Sediminicoccus sp. KRV36: one gene and its partner. The protein of the gene in region 1 interacts with the protein of each later gene in a pairwise test. Links are inferred from orthologs where the notes say so. Each region holds a gene or a part of one and is shown on either strand. Other genes may lie near its edges.

What was found.
Region 2: the proteins of rplK (region 1) and LHU95_RS19295 interact in binary tests that used the Escherichia coli proteins (3 or more experiments, as listed by UniProt). The link is inferred for Sediminicoccus sp. KRV36 from one-to-one orthologs.

What each region holds. Positions count from the first base shown.
Region 1 is NZ_CP085081.1:3,764,341-3,767,491, forward strand. Bases 164-2,998 are described here. They hold rplK (50S ribosomal protein L11), read right to left. Parts: upstream 1,881-2,998; coding sequence 1,446-1,880; downstream 164-1,445. Other genes in these bases: rplJ (50S ribosomal protein L10), read right to left, coding at 164-327; rplA (50S ribosomal protein L1), read right to left, coding at 757-1,443; LHU95_RS17845 (EAL domain-containing protein), read right to left, coding at 2,051-2,998. In the rest of the region: more of rplJ, read right to left, coding at 1-163; more of LHU95_RS17845, read right to left, coding at 2,999-3,151. UniProt on the Escherichia coli protein: Forms part of the ribosomal stalk which helps the ribosome interact with GTP-bound translation factors.
Region 2 is NZ_CP085081.1:4,075,616-4,078,927, reverse strand. What follows is about bases 312-3,307. They hold LHU95_RS19295 (50S ribosomal protein L11 methyltransferase), read right to left. Parts: upstream 2,254-3,307; coding sequence 1,369-2,253; downstream 312-1,368. Other genes in these bases: LHU95_RS19290 (UvrD-helicase domain-containing protein), read right to left, coding at 2,326-3,307; LHU95_RS19300 (hypothetical protein), read right to left, coding at 497-1,288; LHU95_RS19305 (acetamidase/formamidase family protein), read left to right, coding at 312-448. Outside these bases: more of LHU95_RS19305, read left to right, coding at 1-311; more of LHU95_RS19290, read right to left, coding at 3,308-3,312. UniProt on the Escherichia coli protein: Methylates ribosomal protein L11.

The DNA of each region.
Region 1 (3,151 bases):
CGCCCCGCCCAGGATCACGAACTTGTCGTTCCCCTTGGCGAACTCCACGGCGGTCTTCGCCACGGCCACAGGATCCACCGACCACGCCAGCGCGGTCGGTCCCTTCAGCAGCGGTGAAATGCCCTGGAAGCGGGTGCCGTCGAGGGCGCGAGTGGCCAGTCGGTTCTTCGCAACCTTATACGTTGCCCCGGCAGCCTTCATCTTGCGCCGCAGATCATCCACCGCCGCGACCGTGAGACCCTTGTTCTGGGCCACGAGCACGAAGGAAGTCTGAGCGAAGACCGAGGCCATCGTGTCAACGAAGGCGCGCTTTTCCGTACGGTCCAACGTCACGTCTCCGTCGGTGGCCGAAACCTTGTGGAAGGGCTTCGACCGGTTCACACGGGGGCAAGGGGACCATCCCCCTGCCCCGTTCGCCTGTCGTTGCCGGAAAGCCAAGCCATTCCGACCCGGGCCTTGGCCCGGGCGGGAAAATCTCGGTTCCCCGTCTCATGCTGGCGGGTGGGAACACCCATTAAGTCGCAACCAAAGCCGCGACGCCTGCAATCTCCGACAGGTTGCGGCGGCGGCCCCGAAGGCCCGCCACCTGCGCGCCCCGGCTCACACCGGGGCGAATTTGGTACTCTTTCCGGTCAGCTTTCCCGCTACGCGGGGCTGGTCGGGGTGCCCGTTCAGCTTTCCCGCTACGCGGGGCTGATCGGGGTTGCCCGGTCAGCTTCCCCGCTGCGCGGGGCTGATCGGGTGGCCTATCGGCGTTCAGCCCTGCAGGCTGGACACATCCACGCTCACGCCCACGCCCATGGTGGACGAGACGGCGACCTTCTTCACGAAGGTCCCCTTCGCGCCGGTCGGGCGGGACTTCTGGATGGCGTCCACGAAGGCGCGGGCATTGGCCAGCAATTCTTCCTGGCCGAAGCTGGCCTTGCCGATGCCGGCATGGATGATGCCGGCCTTCTCGGCGCGAAACTCCACCTGGCCGGCCTTGGCGGCGGTGACGGCACCCTTCACATCCATGGTCACGGTGCCGAGCTTCGGGTTCGGCATCAGGCCGCGCGGGCCCAGCACCTTACCGAGGCGACCCACGAGGGCCATCATGTCCGGCGTCGCGATGCAGCGGTCGAAGTCGATCTTGCCTTCCTGCACCAGGGCGGCGAGGTCATCGGCGCCCACCACATCGGCGCCGGCCGCGCGGGCCTCATCGGCCTTCGGGCCGCGGGCGAACACGCCGACGCGAACCGTCTTGCCCGTGCCGTTCGGCAGGCCGACCACGCCACGGACCATCTGGTCGGCGTGGCGGGGATCAATGCCGAGGTTCATCGAGATTTCGATGGTCTCGTCGAACTTGGCCTTCGCATTGGTCTTCACCAGCGAAATCGCCTCATTCAGCGGATAGGCCTTGTCGGCCACGACGGTGGCCGCAAGGGCCTTCATGCGCTTGGTCATGTTCAGCCCTCCACCACGGTCATGCCCATGGAACGGGCGGACCCGACCAGCATGCGCACCGCGCTCTCGACGTCGGTGCAGTTCATGTCCTTCATCTTCACCTTGGCGATCTCGGCCAGCTGCGTCTTCGTCACGCGGCCCACCATGGCGCCCTTGCCCGGCGTCAGGCTGCCCTTCTCGATCTTGGCGGCCTTCATCAGGAAATAGGTGTTGGGCGGGGTCTTGGTGATGAAGGAAAAGCTGCGATCGGTATACGCCGTGATGACGACCGGCGTCGGCGTGCCGGGCTCCATCTGCTGCGTCGCCGCGTTGAATTCCTTGACGAATTGCATGATGTTCAAGCCGCGCTGACCCAGCGCCGGGCCGATCGGCGGCGAGGGGTTCGCCTTGCCCGCGGGCACCTGCAGCTTGATATAGCCGGCAATCTTCTTAGCCATGAATACTCAGTCCTCTCAAAATGGAGAGACCCGCGGTCCTGGCGGCCCCAAAGCAGATCATGCCTCGGACCTCCCGCGTTTCCCTGCGGCCGGAGGGCGCATGCCCCCCACCGGAAGGCGGGCGTGTAGAGCGCTGGCCGAAGCCTGTCCAGCCCCCCATGTCGAAAATCCTACGCGGCCGCGCGCCGTGGGTCGGCCCGGAGCGGCATCAGCGCCTGCGCCTGCTCAGCCGGCATCGGCCGGCCGAGCAGCCATCCCTGCCCCATATCGCATCCCAGACGGGTCAGGAAATCCACATCCAGCTGTTCCTCGATCCCCTCCGCCACCACCGGCAGGCCCAGGCTTTCCCCCAGGCCGATGATGGCGGCAACGATCTTGCGCGCCCCCGCATCCGAGGCCATGGCCCGCACGAAGCCGTTATCCACCTTGATCACGTCGAAGGGCAGCGCCTGCAATTCGCGCAGGCCGGAATGCCCAGTGCCGAAATCATCCAGGGCGAGGCGCACGCCCAGCGCCTTCAGCTCCGAGAGCATGGCATGGCCGCTGCGCAGATCGCCCAGCAAGGCGCCCTCGGTCAGCTCCAGCTGCAGCCGCCCGGGTGGCAGCCCGGCCTCGGCCAGGATCTGCGCCACCTGGCGCGGCAGGTCCGCCTCGGCCAGATGCAACGGCGAGAGGTTGAACGAGAGGGTCAGCGGCTCCGGCCAGGCGGCGGCGTCGCGGCAGGCCCGGCGCAGCAGCAGGTCGGTCAGCGGCACGATCAGCCCATTGGCCTCCGCGATGGGGATGAACTCGCTGGGCGAGACAAAACCGCGCGTCGGATGCGGCCAGCGCGCCAGTGCCTCGAAGCCGAGCAGCTGGCCCGAGGCCAGTTGCCGGATCGGCTGGTAATGGCAGGTCAGAACATCCTGGGTGAGGGCCTCGCGCAGTTCCGCCTCCAGGCGCATCGCGCCGCGCCGCTTGCCCAGGCGCGGGTCCATCTCAGGCGTGAAGCGGCGGAAGCGGCCGCGCCCTTCGGCCTTGGCGCGGTAGAGGGCGGAATCGGCACGGCGCATCAGCTCCGCCGCATCCTCGGCATCATCGGGCGTCAGCGCGATGCCCAGGCTGAGGCCGACGCGCACCTGCACGCTCCCTCCCCCGGCCCCGCTGCCATCGGGGTGCAGGGTGAAGGGCACGCGCACCACGCCCATCAGGCGCTTGGCCGCATCCTCGGCCGCGGCATAGGGATCGGCCGGATCAAGCAGCAGCATCAGCGCGAATTCATCGCCTCCCAG
Region 2 (3,312 bases), 310 kb from region 1 along the record:
CACCGCCACCAGCGGCCCGCATGGCGGCAACATGGATTACCGCCTTTTCGCGCCGGGGACGACGGCCTGGTTCCCCGTCTCGGTGCCGGGCGCGCTGTTCTATCTGGGCGATGGCCATGCCTGCCAGGGCGATGGGGAGATTACCGGCACGGGGATCGAAACCTCCTTCGAGATGGAGGTGCGGCTTTCCGTGCTGAAGCGCCGCATCACCTGGCCGCGAGCCGAGACGGCGGAGGACATCATCACCATCGGCAATGCCCGCCCGCTGGACCAGGCCTTGCAGCACGCGACGACGGAGATGCAGCGCTGGCTGGGCGAGGATTACGGGCTGGATGCGCGCGCCGCGAGCCATCTGATGGGAATGGTGGTGCGCTATGATGTGGGGAATGTGTTCAACCCGGCCTATACGGTGGCGTGCCGGGTGGCGAAGAAGTGGTTGAAGCGATGATAGGACATCCTTTCCGCCCAAAGACCCGACATCGCTAATATAAGATACTTAGAACAGTGTTTTTAACACTTTCGCCACACCCTCAACTAGCTCTTCAACCTGCTCCACTGTGGGCTCTTTAGATTTATTATGGTCACAGAGATTTCGTAGATCCGCAAGATGTTGCGTTGCCCTCCATCGCGGTATGTCAATTACATCTACAGTACGCAACGCGTCATTGAGATCAGCGATCGTCAGGTTTTTCTTGGAAATTAACACATTATGATTTCTGCAGATTTGTGCCAAATGCTTTTCCAATACGACCCCTGCGACAGCTCCAGCTGCCCGGAGGAATTTTTTCTTTGACAGAGCCTTGGCTGATTCTATCTCACTGTCAAATAAATCAGCCATTGCGAGTTGTTGAATATCGAACAGTGAACTTTTGAAGCGCTGCTTAGCCGATGCGACTATATTTAATTGTTGCTCCATTCGAGTTAAGGCTGCTTCACGCGATACTCCGCCCGGCATTCGCAAGCCATGCAAGTAATCTTCTATTGTATAATTTTCCCATCCTAAGGTTTTTCTGTTTTGTGGCGTCTCGTAGTTTTTCGTAAAATCCGCCAGACGGTCAGGTATGAGTTGCCGCACAACAGAGCGTGCTTCAGAATACCAACCCTGATAGGTCGAATTGAATTTTGGCAATTTTGAAATATAGTTATCGGCTTTATCGCCTAATAACTCTTGAATATGCTTGGTGGCCTCCGCTTTGGCAACCTCGTATTGCATTGCGGCTAGCAAGGATTGCCCCTCTTCCACTAGCCGAGCGAGATCCGCTTCGTAACGCGCCAAGTTGGTCGACATCGATGAATCCGCCTGCCATCATTTTCATGATATGCCGATGCGTGCGTTAAGGGAAGATAACGTGAATATGCAGGAGGCGCTCACCCCCGCTTGCGCAGCACCAGCGTCGCCCAGGGATCCAGGCTGATCCGGCGTTCCAGCACCAGCCCCGCGCGCTGATGCGCGGCCAGCACCATGCGCACCTGCTTGCCCAGCAGCCCCGCCAGGATGGCCGTGCCGCCCGGCTTCAGATGCGCCGCGAGGTCACAGGCCATCGCACATAGGGGCCGGGCCAGGATATTGGCGAAGATCAGGTCATAGGGCGCGCCGCGCGTGATGGCGCGGTGGTTGTAGCCAGTGGCGAGGATGGCGCGCAGCCGCGGCTTCAGCCCGTTCATCTTCGCGTTTTCCTCGGCGACGCGGACGGACCAGGGGTCAATATCGGTTGCCAGCGCCTTCACATGGAACAGCTTCGCCGCTCCCATCGCCAGGATGCCGCTGCCCGAGCCGACATCCAGCACGCGCAATGGTCGCCGCGCCACGCGCTCCAGCGCCATCAGGCAGCCCTGGGTGGAGGCATGTTCGCCCGAGCCGAAAGCCAGCCCCGCATCCAGGGTGAGGGCGATGCGGCCATAGGTGTGGCGGGGTGCGACATGGGTGGGGCGGATCAGGAAGCGGCGGCCGATTTCCTGTTCGGGGAAGGCTTCCACGGTGCGCGCCAGCCAGCCATCGGACTCCGTCAGGCTGCGGGTCAGCGGCGCTTCATGGCCCGTCAGGCCGGCGGCCAGGGCCAGGGCGGCGTGCAGCGCATCCTGGTCGGCCAGCGTGTCGCGCACGGCTTCGATGCGCCAATGGTCGGTCGCTTCGTCGTGAAACAGCGAGATGGTGGCGCTGACGGCCAGCAGTGCTGCCTCATAGGAGGGGACTGCGTCCTCGGGCAGCTGGTCCAGCACCAAGGTTTCGAGCTGCGCGGGATGTTTCTTCATGAGACTCTTTGGATCGAAGGTGCAGGAAACTGTGTTTCCTGCTGGGGGGCTCGGGGGGCAACGCCCCTCGATCTAAGCCGGCTCGACAAAACGGTCCAACACCCGCTTCACGCCCGCCTTCTCGAACTCGATTTCCAGCTTGTCGTCATCCACATCCAGCACGCGCCCATAGCCGAATTTGGTGTGGAAGACGCGCGTCCCCCGCGCGAAGGCTTTTTCGCGTTCGGGCCTTTGATCCACCTCCCAGGCGCCGGCCTCGATCACGCGCGGCCGGCGCTGGGAGGACAGCGGGGCCCCCGCTGAAAACACGCTGGATGGCATGCGGGCTGCCTGAGCCACGCCGCCCTCGCGCAGGATTTCGCTCTCGGGGAGTTCATCGAGGAAGCGGGACGGGATGGAGTTCACCCAGTTGCCGTAGATGCGCCGGTTGGCGGCATGGCTGATGGTGCAATGCCTGCGGGCGCGGGTGATGCCGACATAAGCGAGGCGGCGTTCTTCTTCGAGCGCCTTGGCGCCGCCCTCATCCAGGCTGCGCTGCGAGGGGAACAGCCCTTCCTCCCAGCCTGGCAGGAAGACCATGTCGAATTCCAGGCCCTTGGCGGCGTGCAGCGTCATGATGCCGACCTTTTGGCCCTCGGAATTATCGTCATTTTCCATGACCAGGGCGATGTGTTCCAGGAAGGCGCCGAGGGTCGCGAAATCCCCCATGGCGCGCAGCAATTCCTTGAGGTTGTCGAGGCGCCCCGCGGCCTCGATGCTGCGGTCGGCCTTCCACATCTCGACATAGCCGCTCTCCTCCAGGACCTGGGCGGCGACGACGACATGGCCCTCGCGTTCCAGGGCCGCGTTCCAGCGGCTCAGGCCTTCCAGCAATTCGCGCAGGGCCGCGCGCGGGCGGGGGCGGATGGCATCGGTCTGGCAGAGGCGCTCGGCGGCGAAGCGCAGCGGGATTTTCTCATCACGGCTCAGGCGGTGCAGCGCCGCCATGGCGGTATCGCCCAAACCACGCTTGGGCGTGTTCACGATGCGCTCGAAGGCCAGATCATCATTGGGCTGGGA